Regions from separate parts of the Caulobacter sp. GW821-FHT12D05 genome, predicted to be linked through region 2. Evidence: riboswitches for the same ligand, from Rfam matches in the RefSeq annotation. Region 2 holds a riboswitch; the other holds the start of a gene.
What was found. A riboswitch is a leader RNA that binds a small molecule or an ion and turns the genes downstream of it on or off. The one in region 2 is predicted to bind glycine.
Positions count from the first base shown of each region.

Region 1: it holds a riboswitch for glycine, as region 2 does, so the genes downstream of both, gcvT (glycine cleavage system aminomethyltransferase GcvT) here and AC1RRR_RS02305 (TonB-dependent receptor domain-containing protein) in region 2, are expected to answer to the same signal.

Region 1 covers NZ_JBXAQO010000003.1:178,108-186,523, forward strand. The annotation lists gene AC1RRR_RS13720 (arginine--tRNA ligase) at 1-98, shown strand, start outside; gene AC1RRR_RS13725 (zinc-dependent metalloprotease) at 180-2,672, shown strand; glycine riboswitch at 2,714-2,804, shown strand; gene gcvT (glycine cleavage system aminomethyltransferase GcvT) at 2,971-4,083, shown strand; partial or broken gene gcvH (glycine cleavage system protein GcvH) at 4,094-4,465, shown strand; gene gcvPA (aminomethyl-transferring glycine dehydrogenase subunit GcvPA) at 4,491-5,837, shown strand; gene gcvPB (aminomethyl-transferring glycine dehydrogenase subunit GcvPB) at 5,834-7,408, shown strand; gene AC1RRR_RS13750 (hypothetical protein) at 7,543-7,965, shown strand; gene AC1RRR_RS13755 (hypothetical protein) at 7,962-8,405, shown strand.
Region 2 covers NZ_JBXAQO010000001.1:504,184-512,599, forward strand. The annotation lists gene AC1RRR_RS02290 (sensor histidine kinase) at 1-593, opposite strand, end outside; gene AC1RRR_RS02295 (response regulator transcription factor) at 590-1,252, opposite strand; gene AC1RRR_RS02300 (ABC transporter substrate-binding protein) at 1,349-2,371, shown strand; glycine riboswitch at 2,639-2,729, shown strand; glycine riboswitch at 2,733-2,824, shown strand; gene AC1RRR_RS02305 (TonB-dependent receptor domain-containing protein) at 2,951-5,656, shown strand; gene AC1RRR_RS02310 (S9 family peptidase) at 5,743-7,683, shown strand; gene AC1RRR_RS02315 (amidohydrolase family protein) at 7,757-8,416, shown strand, end outside.

The DNA.
Region 1 (8,416 bases), on a different contig from region 2:
AGCTGCGGGCCTCGCGCCTGAGCCTCGCCGAAACGACGCTGCGGCAGCTGGAGCTGACCCTCGACCTGCTGGGTATCGAAGCGCCCGAGCGGATGTAACCTCCCTCGCGCCCTCCGGCGGTTGCAATCGCCGCGAGGGCGCAGGACAGTCCCGGCGCTTTTATGCGTTCGGGAGGGGTTATGAATTCGTCCGTGGTCGCCATGTTGATGGCGAGCGTCTGCGTGAGCGCGATCGCTGGGCCGAGCCTGGCCGCCGACAAGGCCAAATCCACCGACAAGTTCGCTGAAGCCACCGCCGGGCTCGAGCGCAAGGACGGGCTGGTTCCGGTCTTCGTCGACAAGAAAGACGGCAAGGTCTTTCTGCTGCTGCCCAAGCCGGGCGCGGACGGGATCGCGGGGCGGTATCTTTACCAGACCTATCTGCGCGCTGGCCTGGGCTCGAACCCGACCGGCCTGGATCGCTCGGCGCCAGGCGACACCCAGATCATCGCCTTCCGCCGCGTGGGCGGGAAGGTCATCGCCCAGTTCGAGAACTGGGGGTTCCTGGCCCCGCGCGGCTCGGCCGACGAGCAGGCGGCGGTGAAGGACTCGTTCCCGGTCTCCAGCGTCTGGTCCAACGCCATCGAGGCCGAGGGCGCGGATGGCCGACTGCTGGTCGATGTCACCAGCTTCCTGGTCCGTGACGCTCAGGGCGTGGCCAAGACCCTCAAGCGCAGCAAGCAGGGCGACTTCCGGCTGAACGACGGCCTGTCCTATGCCGACACCGGCGAGGTGAACGTCTTCCCCCTGAACGTCGAGCTGGAGGCGGTCGAGACCTTCGTCGGCGATGATCCGGGCGGCGAGGTGCGCGGTATCGTGCCGGATCCGCGCAACGTCACCCTGGTGCTGCACCACTCATTCGTGGCCCTGCCCGAGCCGGGCTACATCCCGCGCCAGAACGACCCGCGTGTCGGCGTCATCGACCACACCGTGGCGGACTATTCCGCGCCGCTGAACGAGCCGGTGGTCTATCGCCTGGCGCACCGCTTCCGCCTGGAGAAGACCGATCCCGCCGCCGCCCGGTCGCCGGTCAAGAAGCCGATTGTCTTCTATGTCGACCGCGCCGCGCCCGAGCCGGTGCGCTCGGCCCTGGTCGAGGGCGGACGCTGGTGGAACCAGGCGTTCGAGGCGGCCGGCTTCATCGACGCCTTCAAGGTCGAGGTGCTGCCCGATGGGGTCAGCCCGCTGGACGCCCGCTACAACGTCGTCAACTGGGTGCACCGCCAGACGCGCGGTTGGTCCTACGGCCACGCGGTGGTCGATCCGCGCACCGGCGAGATCATCAAGGGCGACGTCCTCTTGGGCTCGGACCGCATCCGCCAGGATCGGCTGATCTTCGAGGGCCTGCTGGGCGCCGACAAGACCGGGACGGGCGGCCCCAACGATCCGATCGAGATTTCGCTGGCCCGCATCCGCCAGCTGTCGCCGCATGAGATCGGCCACTCGATCGGCTTGCAGCACAATTTCGCGGCCAGCACCTATGCCGGCCGCGCCTCGGTCATGGACTATCCGGGGCCGAAGGTCGCCATCAAGGACGGCCAGCTGGACTTCTCCGACGCCTACGGGCGCGGGATCGGGGCCTGGGACAAGTTCGTGATCGACTGGCTGTACGGCGTGGCCCCAGCGGGCGTCGACGAGAAGGCCTGGCTGAAGGCCAAGGCCGACAAGAGCCAGGCCGAGGGCCTGCGCTATGTCTCCGACGAGGACGCGCGGGGGCAGGATACGCCGCACCCGCTGGGCGCGGTCTGGGACAACGGCGCCGATCCGGTCGCCGAGCTCGACCAGACCATGGCGGTGCGCAAGATCGCCCTGGACCGTTTCGGCCTCGGCAACCTGCCCAAGGGCGCTTCGGTCGCCGACCTGCGCCGCATCGTCGTGCCGATCTACATCTTCCATCGTTACCAGGTCGACGCGACGGCCAAGCTGGTCGGCGGGGTCGACTTCACCTACGGCGCGCAGGGCGATGGCCATGAGGCCAGCAAGCCGGTCCCGGCCGCCCGCCAGGCCGCTGCGATCGACGCTCTGCTGAAGACGGTGACGCCGGCCGCGCTGGACCTCTCCGACAAGACCCTGGATGTCCTGACCTCGGGCCAATCGCAGGGAACCGACCACGCCTACGAGATCGAGACCTTCCAGCAGGGTCCGGTGTTTGACCTGCCCGCCACAGCCGAGGTCGCGGCCGACATGGTCTGGAGCGATCTCTTCGCGCCGGCGCGCCTGAACCGCCTGGTCGAGGCCAAGCGTCGTGACGCCGCCCAGCCGGGCGTCGAGGGGCTGCTGGACAAGGCCCTGGCCTTCGCTGCCTTCGACGGTAAGGCGACCGGTCGCCAAGCCGAACTGGCTCGCCGCGTGCGTCAGCGCATGGTGGTCAGCCTGGCCGACGCCCTGGCCGACAAGAGCCTGTCGCCGACCGCCGCCGCCGTGATCCGCGCGCGCCTGGCCGACTGGGGCAAGGGGCTGACGGCAGCAGCGACCGGCGGCGCGGCCGACCGCGCCCAGGCTCGCGCGCTGGCCGGGATCGTCGCCGACGAGAGCGGCGGTCGCCTGGCCGCCCTGGTCGAGGACGGCAAGGCCAAGGTTGTCACCCCGCCCGGTCCGCCGATCGGCGAGGACGACTGGTTCGGGGATCTTTAGGCCGCGCTTGACTCAGGGGCAGCCCTCCCGCATTGACCCCGACGACCCTCGCGGGAGACGTCGGGATTCGCTCCCGAGGCCGAAGGCGCAACCGCCCCGGAAACGCTCAGGCAAAAGGACCGCGCGGGTTTAGAAACGCTGGAAAGCAGTCGCTCGAAAGAGTGGCTCGCCGAAGGAGCAAGGCCGACCTCAAACAGCAGAGGGGGAAGGCCGGAATCTCTCAGGCACAAGGGACAGCGGGGGCGCGACCAACCGGCGGACGCCGGTCGTCTCGCCGACCCCGCTAGGAGCCCGCACAGTGTCCGATCAAGACCTCAAGAAGACCCCCTTGTTCGACGCCCACGTGGCGCTGGGCGCGCGCATGGTGCCGTTCGCCGGCTACTCCATGCCGGTGCAGTACAAGGACGGGGTGCTGAAAGAGCACCTCTGGACCCGCGAGCACGCTGGCCTGTTCGACGTCTCGCACATGGGCCAGGCCCGCCTGCGCGGCGAGAACCCCGCCAAGAGCTTCGAGAAGGTCGTCTCGGCCGACTACCAGGGCCTGAAGGCTGGCAAGCAGCGCTACGGCGTGCTGCTGAATGCCGAGGGCGGGATCATCGACGACCTGATGACCGCGCGTCCCGACGACGACGGCCTGTTCGTGGTGGTCAACGGCGCCTGCAAGGACAACGACTACAAGATCATCGCCGACGCCCTGGCCGGCGAGGCCACGGTGACCCGTCTGAAAGACCGCGCGCTGCTGGCGCTGCAAGGTCCGGAAGCCGCCGCCGTGCTGGCCGCGCATGTGCCGGAAGCCGCTGGCATGGTGTTCATGGACACTGTCGCCCTGGCCGCCTTCGGCGTCGACGCGATCATCTCGCGCTCGGGCTACACGGGCGAGGACGGCTACGAGATCTCGGTCCCAGCCGACGCCGCCGAGGGCATCTGGAACACCCTGCTGGCCGACGAACGCGTCAAGCCGATCGGCCTGGGCGCCCGCGACAGCCTGCGCCTGGAAGCGGGCCTGCCGCTGTACGGCCACGACCTGGACGAGACCGTCTCGCCGATTGAGGGCGGGCTGAACTTCGCCGTCGGCAAATCGCGCCGCGAGGCCGGCGACTATCTGGGCGCGGCCCGGATCGGCAAGGAACTGGCCGGCGAACTCTCGCGCGTCCGCGTCAATCTCAAGGTGCTGGAAGGCGCCCCGGCTCGTGAAGGCGCCGAGATCGCCGACGAAGCGGGCAATGTCATCGGCAAGGTGACCAGCGGCGGCTTCGCGCCCTCGCTCGGCTTCCCCATCGCCATCGGTTTCGCCCCGCCGGCCTATGCGGTCGTGGGCGCGAAGCTCAAGGTCATCGTTCGTGGAAAGCAGGCCGCTGCAGAAGTGGTCGCCACCCCGTTCGTTCCGAACCGTTACGTCCGCAAACTCTAATCAAGGGCCGACAGAGATGCGTTTCACCAAAGATCATGAATGGGTCGTCGTCCAAGGCGACGTCGCCACCGTCGGCATCACCGCCTACGCCGCCGAGCAACTGGGCGACGTGGTGTTCGTCGAAGTGCCGGAAGCCGGCAAGACCGTGAAACAGGGCGAGAACCTCGCCGTCGTCGAGAGCGTCAAGGCCGCCTCGGACGTCTACGCCCCGGTGTCGGGTGAAGTCGTCGAAGGCAATGCCGAGCTGGGCGATGCGCCGGAAACCGTCAACGCCCTGCCGGAAAGCGGCGGCTGGTTCGCCAAGATCAAGCTGTCGAACCCGGCCGAGGTCGACGCCCTGATGGACCGCGATGCCTACGAAGCGTTCCTGAGCACCCTCTAACTTTCGACCCCACGAAAGCAGATCAATGCGTTACCTCCCCCTGACCCCCGAAGACCGCGTCGAGATGCTCGGTGCGATCGGCGTGACGTCGATCGACGACCTGTTCGTCGACGTGCCGGCTTCGGCCCGCCGCGACGGAACCGTCGACCTGCCGCTGCATGCCGGCGAAATCGAAGTCGAGCGCGAGATGGCGGGCCTGGCCCGTCGCAACCGTTCGGCGGGGGAGGGACCGTTCTTCTGCGGGGCCGGCGCCTATCGCCACCACGTGCCGGCCACGGTCGACCACATCATCCAGCGGTCGGAATTCCTGACCAGCTACACGCCCTACCAGCCGGAAATCGCCCAAGGGACTCTTCAGGTACTCTTCGAGTTCCAGACCCAGGTCGCGGCCCTGACCGGCATGGAGGTGGCCAACGCCTCGCTCTATGACGGCTCGACCGGCGCGGCCGAGGCCGTGATGATGGCCCAGCGCGTCACCCGCCGGAACAAGGCGGTGATGTCGGGCGGCGTCCACCCGCACTACATCGAGACCATCGAGACCCTGGCCCACGCGGCCGGCGTCACGACCCAGGCCATGCCGGCCGCGGTCGACGCCGAGGATGCGGTGATCGCCGCCATCGACGCCGACACCGCCTGCGTCGTCGTCCAGACCCCGAACGTGTTCGGCACGGTCACGGACGTCACCAAGATCGCCGAGGCTGCTCACGCCGCCGGCGCGCTGCTGATCGTGGTCACCACCGAGGCCGTCTCGTACGGCCTGCTGAAGTCGCCCGGCGAAATGGGCGCCGACATCGCCGTGGCCGAGGGCCAGTCGATCGGCAATGGCCTGAACTTCGGCGGTCCCTATGTCGGTCTCTTCGCCTGCAAGGAAAAGTTCGTCCGCCAGATGCCGGGCCGCCTGTGCGGCGAGACGGTCGACGCCGATGGCAAGCGCGGTTTCGTGCTGACCCTGTCGACCCGCGAGCAGCACATTCGCCGCGACAAGGCGACCTCGAACATCTGCACCAACAGCGGCCTGTGCGCCCTGGCCTTCTCGATCCACATGAGCCTGCTCGGTGAGACCGGTCTGCGCCAGCTGGCCGCCCTGAACCACCAGAAGGCCGTGGCCCTGCGCGACGCCCTGAAGGCGGTGCCGGGCGTCGAGGTCCTGACCCCGCGCTTCTTCAACGAGTTCGCGATCCGCCTGCCGAAGAACGCCGCCGACGTGGTCGAGACCCTGGCCGGCCACGGCGTCATTGCCGGCGTGCCGTTCTCGCGCCTCGACGCGGGCGCGGGCCTGGACGACGTGCTGCTGGTCGCGGCTACCGAGACCACGCTGGACATCGACATCACTTTCTTCGCCAAGATCCTGACCAAGGCGGTGGGCCAATGAGCATGAACAACGTCGGCCGCCCCACGCGCCCCGAAACCGCCAACGACGCCGGTGGCCACGAGACCCTGACCGGCAATCGCGGCCTGCTGCAGAACGAAGCCCTGATCTTCGAACTGGACGGCTGGAACAAGACCGGTGTCGACCTGCCGCAAGCCGCCGCGCCGTCGAGCGACCTGGCCGGCCTGCTGCGCGACGCGCCGATCGGCCTGCCGGGTCTCTCCGAACCCGAAGCCGTCCGCCACTATGTGCGCCTGAGCCAGAAGAACCACGCCATCGACCTGGCGCTGTATCCGCTGGGCTCGTGCACGATGAAGCACAATCCGCGCCTGAACGAGAAGATGGCGCGCCTGCCGGGCTTCTCGGACATCCACCCGCTGCAGCCGCAGTCGACCGTGCAGGGCGCCCTGCAGCTGATGGACCGCCTGGCCCACTGGCTGAAGACCCTGACCGGCATGCCCGCTGTCGCGCTGAGCCCCAAGGCCGGCGCTCACGGCGAGCTGTGCGGCCTGCTGGCCATTCGCGCCGCCCACGAGGCGGCCGGCAACGGCCACCGCAAGACCGTCCTGGCCCCAACCAGCGCCCACGGCACCAACCCGGCCACGGCGGCCTTCGTCGGCTACACCGTCGTCGAGATCGCCCAGACCGATGACGGGCGCGTCGATCTGGCGGACCTGGAGTCCAAGCTGGGCGACCACGTGGCCGCCATCATGGTCACCAACCCCAACACCTGCGGCCTGTTCGAGCGCGACGTCGTCGAGATCGCTCGCCTGACCCACGCGGCGGGCGCGTACTTCTACTGCGACGGCGCCAACTTCAACGCCATCGTCGGCCGGGTGCGCCCGGGCGACCTGGGCGTCGACGCCATGCATATCAACCTGCACAAGACCTTCTCGACGCCCCACGGCGGCGGCGGTCCGGGCGCGGGTCCGGTGGTGCTGAGCGAGGCCCTGGCGGCCTTTGCCCCGACCCCCTGGCTGACCCACGGCGACGACGGCTTCGCCATGGTCGAGCACGCGGGCGAGGAGGGCGCCAAGACCGCCTTCGGCCGCATGAGCGCCTTCCACGGCCAGATGGGCATGTACGTCCGCGCCTACGCCTACATGCTGAGCCACGGGGCCGACGGCCTGCGTCAGGTGGCCGAGGACGCCGTCCTCAACGCCAACTACATCAAGGCCCAGCTGAAGGACGTGATGAGCCCGGCCTTCCCCGAAGGTCCGTGCATGCACGAGGCCCTGTTCGACGACAGCTGGCTGGAAGGCACCGGGGTGACCACGCTCGACTTCGCCAAGGCGATGATCGACGAGGGCTTCCACCCGATGACCATGTACTTCCCGCTGGTCGTCCACGGCGCGATGCTGATCGAGCCGACCGAGACCGAGAGCAAGCAGGAGCTGGATCGCTTCATCGAAGCGCTTCGTCTGCTGGCCGGCGCGGCCAAGGCGGGCGAGGTCGAGCGCTTCAAGGGCGCGCCGTTCCACGCCCCGCTCCGGCGCCTGGACGAGACCCAGGCGGCCCGCAAGCCCCGGTTGAGGTGGAAACCTGTGGCAGAAGCGCCACTGGCGGCTGAATAGCAAACACCATACCCCTGTTGCGACCAGAGGGCGCCTTTACGGCGCCCTCATCGGTCCACATATCGGGGGTGCGCGTCGGGGCGCTCTGGCTTTTCCAGGGAGCAAGCGGAGCGCAAGCCCGTTTCGTCCTCCCAATGACTGCTATCGCCCTCGCCATGCCGCGCGCCCGCCGCACCGCCGATGATCTCGCCCGTGAGCTCATCGCGCGATTCCTGCGCGTGATCCTGGTGACGCTGGGCGTGCTGCTGGTCATCGGCGGCATCGTCATCGCGCCGCTGCCGGGCCCCATGGGCCTGCCGCTGACCGTGGTCGGCCTGATGCTGGTGCTGCGCAACTCGTTCAAGGCGCGCAAGCAGTTCGTCCGCTTCCAGCACGCCCATCCCAAGCTGATCTTTCCGCTGCGTCGCCTGCTGCGTCGCGAGCCCGAGGTCGTGCTGGTGGCCTGGCAACAGGCCCTGCGCGTCGAGCGCCTGATCGTGCCGCGCAAGTGGCGCATGGCCGCCCGCTGGCGCAAGTCGTTCAAGCGTCGCGCCGCCGCGAAGCAAGCCGGACGGTGACAGCCACCGCCTCCACGATCGACATCAAGCACAGGGTCCGGCGCCGCGCGCGGTTGGCCTTGCTGCTGCGCGAGTCCGCGGCCCGCGCCTTCCGTTGGATCGCCATCGGCTTCGGCACGCTGGTGATCATCGCCGGCGCGGTGCTGACGCCGCTGCCGGGGCACGTGGGCCTGCCGCTGCTGGTCATCGGCCTGATGATCGTGCTGCGCTACTCGTTCCAGGCCCGGAAAACCTTCATCCGCTGGCAGAAGCGCCACCCCAAGCTGGTCTTCCCGATCCGCCGCCTGATGCGCCGCGAGCCCGAGGTGCTGCTGGTCGTCTGGCAGCAGATGCTCCGCACCGAGAAACTGGTCCTGCGCCGGGCCCGCTGGCGGCTGCTGAAGAAGACCCGCAAGCGCGTGAAGAAGTACGTGGCGCGAAAGATGGCCAAGACGGCCTGACCGCCAAGATC
Region 2 (8,416 bases):
GTCGTCAGGTCGGCCGTGAGGCGGCGCAATGGCGCCAGGCCCCAGCCGACGGCGGGAATGACCAGGACGCCGGCGACCACGACCAGCAGCACCGGCAGGCCGATCAGGCTGGACAGCAGCTCGCGCTCGCTGGCCTTGCGCGAATCCAGGCTCTGAGCCACGGCCACGACGACGGGCTCGCGCACGCCTGGCACCAGCACCGTCGACTGGGCGATGCGCACCTCATAGCCGCGCATCCTGGCGTAGTTGAAGTTGGTCTCGTTCGGCGCGGGCGCGGGCAGACGGGGCAGGTCGCCATAGCCGGTGACCAGGCGCGGGCCCTGGCGCACAGCGTAGAACACCGCGTCGCGCTCGGGGCTGTCCAGCAAGCCCAGCGCCCAAGGCGGCAGGGCCACCTGGGCCTGGCCCTCGCGCACGCCGATCTGAGCGACGATCGAGGCCGCCGAGCCGGCCAGCAGGCGGTCCGACGACTTCTCGACGACGGCGTGGGCGGCCAGGGCGCCGGCCAGGGCGAGCGCCGCGCCCAGTAGGGCCAGGGGCGCGACCTGGGCCAGCAGCAGACGGCCAACCAGGCTGGGATGGGTGCGGCTCACGGGTCGAGCCGGTAGCCCACGCCGCGCAGGGTGCTGAGGCGCGGACCGTCCGGCGCCAGCTTGCGCCGCAGGCGGCCGACATGGATGTCCAGGGCGTTGGGCGAGGGATCCTGCTCGTCGGGAAAGACCTCTGCGGCCAGGCGTCCGCGCTCGACCACGCGGCCGGGGCGCGAAGCCAGCACCTTCAGCGCCGCCCACTCGCGCGGACGCAGGTCCAGCCGCCGCTCGCCGATCCAGGCCGCGCCGGCCTCCCAGTCGCAGGCCAGGGTCCCGACATGGATAGTGCGGGCCGCATAGCCGCTTTTGCGCCGGACCACGGCGCGCACGCGGGCCACCAGCTCGAACGGGTCGAAGGGCTTCAGCACATAGTCATCCGCGCCCATGTCCAGGCCGGCGATGCGGTCGTGCACGGCGTCGCGGGCCGTCAGCATGACAATCGGCGTCAGCACGCCTTCGCGGCGCAGCTGGCCCAGGATCTCGAAGCCGTCGATGTCGGGCAGGCCGATGTCCAGGACAATGGCCTCGAAGTCGCCGCCGGCGGCCAGGGCCAGGGCGGCTTCGCCGGTCTCGGCGCAGATCGCCTGGTGCCCCTCGCTCTCCAGCGTCGCGGTCAGCGAACGGCGTAGAGGCGGATCATCCTCGACAACGAGTATCTTCATCGGGGATGTAGGGACCGAACGCGGGAAGGAGAAAGCGCCATCCGACGCCGATTGCCACGAGCGGTCAAGAGACGCGGGCTGCTGGCCGCCGCGCTGATGCTCGCCTCGGCGCTGGCGGGCTGCGCGCCCAAGCATCCTGGGCAGGAGACGAGCGGCTGGGACGTACGCGCCGCCGAGCGCGAGGGCGAGGTCGTCGTCTACGCCAATACCGACGTCCACCAGGCGATCGGCGAAGGCTTCCAGCAGCGCTTCCCCAAGATCAAGGTCCGGTTCGTCGAACTGGCCGCCACGCCGATGCGCACGCGCCTGATCGCCGAGATCGACGCCAACAAGCCCGTCGGCGACGTCGCCTGGAGCTCGTCGATGGACATCCAGGTCAAGCTGATCAATGACGGCTACGCTCAGACCTATCGCAGTCCCGAGGCGAAGGGCCTGCCGGCCTGGGCGGTCTGGCGCGACCAGGGCTATGGCGTCACGGCCGAGCCGATCGTTTTCGCCTACAACAAGAAGGTGCTGAAGGCGTCGGAGGTCCCGCGCAGCCACGCGGCTCTGCTGGCGGCGTTGCGCGCTGACCCGGCGCGCTGGCGCGGCCGCATCGCCATGTACGATCCCGAAAAGAGCGGGGTCGGGTTCATGTACTTGTCCAGCGACCTGCAAGCCTATCCGGACGCTTGGGCGCTGTACGAGGAACTGGCCAAGTCGAAGCCGCACCTGTTCGTGCCGGGCGCGGCGCTGCTGAACGAGCTGTCGGGGCCGGGGTTGCTGGTGTTCAATATGAACGGCTTCTACGCTGACTGGTGGGCGCGCCATCGCAACCCTGACGTCGGCTATGTGGTGCCGACCGATTATCACCTGTCGATTTCGCGGGTGGCCTTCATCACCCGCTCGGCGCCGCATCCCAAGGCCGCGCGCGTTTTCCTGGATTATCTGATGTCCGAGGACGGCCAGAAGCGCCTGGCCGAGGCGCGGCTGACGCCGATCCGGCCGGTCGGCGGCGCGGCGACTCTTGGCCCCGGCGGACGGCCGATCCGCGTCGGGCCGGCCTTGCTGGCCAATTTCGACCAAGGCCGTCGAGCTGAATTGCTGGCCCGTTGGCGCAACGCCGCCGCCGGTCGGTGATATATGTGCAAATATTGGGCTTTTGGCGCCTATAGTTTGTGCATTCGTGGGCGAAACGCCTAAGCGTCGCTGTTTCTCGGGGGTCATGCCAAACGGTCCAAACTGTCACGGACCTGTCACGGCCACGAACCTGGGCGAGAGCCGACGAGCGAACCGCGTGGCCTCGGGTTGAGCTTGGGAATTTCCATCTCTCCGTTCATAAACCTGGTGGGCGTTTATGCCGCGCGAGCGGCTTTTGACGGGATCAAACGAAGCGTTCGTATTGCCCGGGTTCTCGCGGAAGAGATCGGGTTTCGGCCCGACGCCGAAGGCGCAACCGCCCCGGAAACGCTCAGGCACCAAGGACCGCAGAACACGAGGACGCTGGAAAGCAGGACCGCTCCATAAGCGAGCGGCCTCGCCGAAGGAGCAAGGGCGCACATGCGCCTGAATCTCTCAGGCCACGGGACAGCGGGGGCAGAGGAACGCCTGTGACGCCTGGAGGTGCTGACCTTCCGGCGACGCGCAACCGAACGCGGCCGAGCAACGGCCGTGGCGGGAGAGGGCGACTGTCGACTGCTGAAACAGAGGGGATCTCTTTTGAATTCTTCGCGTCAAACCCGTCGGAACCTGCTGCTGGGTTGCAGCCTCGTTCCCGCCGTCCTGGTCCTGCACGGCGCAGCCTTCGCTCAAGACGCGGCGGCTAAGGCCGACGACACGAGCGTTGGTGAGATCGTCGTCACCGCCTCGCGCATCGACCGCGCCGGCTTCCAGGCCCCGACCCCGACCGTGCGCGTCACCGCCCAGGACCTCGCCGTCGGCGCCCGTCCGAACGTGGCCGCCGCCCTGAACGACCTGCCGCAGTTCCGCGCCACCACCTCGCCGCAGACCACCGGCACCAACACCGGCGCTGGCAACGCTCCGGTCGACCTGCGTGGCCTCGGCATCAACCGCACCCTGGTGCTGCTGGATGGCCGTCGCTTCTCGGGCGAGAACGACCTCAACATGATCCCCAGCGTGCTGCTGAAGGGCGTGGACGTCGTGACCGGCGGCGCCTCGGCCGCCTGGGGTTCGGGCGCCGTCGCCGGCGTCGTCAACCTGTCCATCGACCGCACCTTCACCGGCTTCAAGTTCGGCATCGAAGGCGGCGAGTCGTCCTTTGACGACGCCAAGCAGATCCGCGTCGAAGGCGCGGCCGGCACGACCTTCGCCAATGGCCGCGGCCACTTCGTCATCGGCGGCGAATATCTCGACAACGACGGCGTCATTCCGAAGAACAGTCGCCCGAACATCGGCCGCTGGGCCACCATCTCGAACGGCGCGGGCCGCTTCATCCTGGCGCCCGACGTCGGCTTCGCGAATGCGGCCCCGGGCGGCCTGATCATGTCGGGCGTGCTGCGCGGCCAGACCTTCAATCCGGACGGCACCCTGCGCGCCTTCGACTACGGTACGGTGCAGGGCACGAACTCGATCGGTGGCGAAGGCCCCTCGAACGACGACCTGTCGCCGCTGGTCACGCCGCAGAAGCGCTACGCCACCATGGCCAGCGCCACCTACGACCTGACCGACAAGGTCAAGCTGACGGCCGAGCTGCGTCGCTCGCGGATGTGGAACAACTACATCTGGTTCGGCGACCACAACCGCGGCAACCTGACGATCAAGTCGGACAACGCCTTCCTGCCGACGGCGGTGAAGACGGCGATGGCCGCTGCGGGCCAGACCACCTTCACGATGGGTCGCTTCAACACCGAGGCCTATCCGACGATCGACTTCGAGCGCGTCTCGACCCAGGGCACGATCGCCCTGGACGGCGAGCTCGACGGTGGCTGGCGCTGGAGCGCCTACTACAGCCACGGCGAGCAGGAAAACAACATCGACACCCCTGGGTTCTTCCTGACCCAGAACTACGCCAACGCCGTCGACTCGGTGATCAGCCCGACCACCGGCCAGGCGGTCTGCCGGATCGCCCTGAGCAACCCGACGACCAACTGCGTGCCGATCAACCTGTTCGGACAGGGCGCGCCCTCGCAGGCGGCGCTGGCTTACGTCACCGGCACGCCGTCGATGCGTGAAACCAGCAAGCTGGACGTCGGCGGCTTCAGCCTGCGCGGCGAGCCCTTCTCGCTGCCGGCCGGTCCGGTCTCGATCGCTGTCGGCGCCGAGGCCCGCAAGGAGTCTGTCGATCGCACGGTCGGCGCTCTGGACACCGCCAAGGCCTTCACCTCGTTCAGCTTCTCGGCCATGGCCGGCAGCTTCAGCGTCAAGGAAGCCTTCGCCGAAGTGCTGGTGCCGGTCGTTCGTGACGTCCCGGTCTTCAACAAGCTGGAAATCAACGCCGCCGCGCGCATCTCGGACTACGACACCACCGGTTCGATCTGGTCGTGGAAGCTGGGCGCCACCAACGAGTTCTTCCCGGGCTTCCGTGGTCGCATCACCAAGTCGCGTGACATCCGTTCGGCCAACCTGACCGAGCTCTTCACGTCGTCGACGACCGGCTACAACACCCTGACCGACCCGACGAACAACTCCAGCGTCTATGTGCTGACCAACGGCGGCGGCAACCCGAACCTGAACCCTGAGACGGCCAAGACCTTCACTACGGGCTTCGTCTATTCGCCGCCGGCGATCTCGGGCCTGAGCATGTCGGTCGACTACTTCAACATCAACATCGACAACGTGATCACCACGATCGCGGCCCAGGACATCGTCACCCGGTGCGCCAACGGCAACCAGGACCTGTGCTCGCGGATCACCCGTGACTCTGCCGGCACGATCACCCGGATCGTCTCGACCTACGTCAACCTGGCCAACTACAAGACCGACGGCTTCGACGCCGAGATCTCGTACTCGACCGCGTTCGACCGCCTGATCCCGGGCGCTCCGGGCCGTATCCGCGCCCGCCTGCTGGGCACCTGGATCAACAGCCTGACCACCAACGACGGCGTCAGCAAGATCGAGTACGTCAAGTCGCAGGGCTATTCGTTCGGTCTGGGCGCGCCCAAGACCCGCGCGAACGCCTCGATCGACTGGGCCGGCGACGTCTTCAGCGCCAACCTTCGCGCCCGCTACATCTCGGCGGGCAACTACAACAGCACCGTCGATCTGGTGAACAACCACATCAAGGCCTACACCTATTACGACCTGGGCCTTGCGGCGAAGCTGCCCGAGATCCGCGGCAACGCGATCGAGCTCTACGCCAACGCCACCAACCTGTTCGACAAGAAACCTCCGGTCAGCTCGCTGTACTCGCCGTACTACGACGTGATCGGTCGCTATGTGACCGTCGGCGCGCGGATGCGTTTCTAAGCCCGCCCGACACCGCGCCGCCGGCTGCTTCCCCCCAAGCCCCTCCCGCCGGCGGCGCTCCCCCTTTCTTCCGAGGCGTTCCTCACATGATTTCTCGCCACTCCCTGGCGCTGGCCCTGCTGGCCTGCGCCGCCGCGACTCCCTTGGCGGCGCAGACCGTCGCGCCGCCTGCCGCCGTCGTCATCGACGGCGCGCCGGCCATTCCACAAGAGCTGGCGGCCGCGACCGCGCCGTATCTGCAGTCCCGTCACGCTGACTTCCTGGGCTGGAACACGGCTGACCGTTCGATGCTGATCAAGACCCGCTTCGGCGGCTCGAACCAGATCCACATCGTGGCCAAGCCCGACGGCGACCGTCGTCAGATCAGCTTCGAGAACGAGCCGATCCTGGCCGCGGCCCTCTCGCCCAAGGGCGACACCCTGGTGATCCAGAAGGACAAGGGCGGCGACGAGTTCTACCAACTCTACGCCCTTGAAGCCGGTCGCCCGCGCCTGATCACCGACGGCAAAAGCCGCAACTGGTTTGGCGCCTGGTCGCCGGATGGCAAGCAGGTCGGCTACGCCTCGTCGCGCCGCAATGGCGCGGACATGGACCTCTACGTCGTCGACCCGAAGGACCCCAAGACCGATCGCCTGGTCGCCCAGGTCACCGGCGGCGGCTGGAACATCGCCGACTTCTCCGCCGATGGCGCCAAGGCCCTGGTCCTGAACCGCATGTCGGTCAACGAGGCCATGGTCTACGAACTGGATTTGGCGACCGGCAAGATGAAGCCCCTGACCGATCCCAAGGCCAAGGCGTCCTACGTCGATCCCAAATACGGCCATGACGGCTCGGTGTGGCTGACCTCGAACAAGGGTTCTGACTTCCAGCGCCTGGGCAAGCTGGACGCCAAGGGCGGCTTTACGCCGGTTTCCAAGGAGCCGCGCTGGGACGTCAGCGATTTCGCCGTCTCACCGGATGGCGCGTTCGCGGTCTACGCCATCAACGAGGCCGGCGTGTCGCGCGTGCGGGTGCTGGATATCGCCACTGGCGCCGTGCGTCCGGTCACTGGCCTGCCGGCAGGCGTGATCCCTTACGCCATCGGCGCGGCCATCGAGATCTCGCCCTGGGGCCAGATCGGACTTTCCATGTCCAGCGCCAAGGTGCCGGGCGACGCCTTCTCGATCGACGCCAAGACCCTGGCCGTCACCCAGTGGACGCACAGCGAAACCGGCGGTTTGGACCCGAACCTGAACGTCGAGCCCAAGCTGGTGGAGGTCGCCAGCTTCGATGGCGAGAAGGTGTCGGGCTTCCTCTACCAGCCCGACCCGGCCAAGTTCCCCGGCAAGCGTCCGCTGATCGTCGACATCCACGGGGGGCCGGAAGGCCAGACCCGTCCCGACTTCCTCGGCGGAAACAACTATTTGCTCAATGAGCTGGGCATCGCGCTGTTTTTCCCGAACGTGCGCGGCTCCACCGGCTATGGCGCGCGGTTCGTCAATCTCGACAACGGGCCGTTCAAGCGCGAGGACTCGGTCAAGGACATCGGCGCCTTCCTCGACACGCTCGAGAAGGATCCGGCCCTGGACGCTAGCCGCTTCGCGGTCAACGGCGTCTCGTACGGGGGCTACATGTGCTACGCCTCGGCCACGCACTACAGCCCCCGTCTCAAGGGAGCCAACTGCTACGTCGCGATCTCCAACTTCGTCACCTTCCTCGAGAACACCCAGTCCTACCGCCGCGACCTGCGCCGGGTGGAGTATGGCGACGAGCGCGATCCCAAGCAGCGCGAGCAACTGATGAAGATCTCGCCGCTGACCAGCGTGGACAAGATCACCATCCCGCTGCTGGTGGCCACGGGCGGGACCGACCCGCGCGTTCCGGCCACCGAGGCTGACCAGATGATCAAGGCTGTCCGCGCCAAGGGCGGCGAGGCCTGGCACGTGCTGGCCAAGAACGACGGCCACGTTTTCCGCAAGAAGGAGAACGAGGACTACTACTTCTGGACCAGCATCATGTTCTGGCGAAAGACGCTGCTGGGTCAGTAGAGCCGGCAGGCAAGGGCGCGGACCAGCAAGTCCGCGCCCGTTCTCATGAGAGCCCCGGGGGAGGATATCGGACATGACGTCTCTGCGATGTGGGGCGCTGTTGGCCCTCACCCTGCTCGCCGGCCCGGTCTGGGCAGGGCCGGCGGTCGACCATCATATGCATGTCCATTCGCCGGCGATCCTGACCATCCTGCCGGCCTATTGCGCCAGCCCGAAGCGCAAGAGCCCCTGCGATCCCCGCTTCACCGCGCCGCTGACGGCGCAGGACGCGCTCAAGGCCATGGACGCGGCGGGCATCCGGCGGGGCTGGTTGATGTCGACGGCCTACCTTGCCGAAAGCCCATTGGCCGAGCCCAGGCCGGACGCGACCGAGGTCATGCGCGAGGCCAACGACTTCACCGTCGACTTGGCCCGGCAATATCCCGATCGCTTCGCCGCCTTCGTCAGTGTCAATCCGGTCGCGCCAGACGCCTTGGGCGAGATCGCGCGCTGGAAGGGCGATCGCGCCGTCACGGGGCTGAAGCTGCACCTGACCAATTCCGGTGTCGACCTGCGTGACCCTGGCCAGGTCGCCAAGCTGGCGGCGGTGTTCAAGGCTGCTTCGGCCAACGGCTGGACGATCATGATCCACATGCGCACCGGCGCGGCCGACTACGGCGCGCGCGACGTGCGGGTGTTCCTGGAAGAGGTGCTGCCGGCCGCCGGCGATGCGCCGGTGGTCATTGCCCACGCC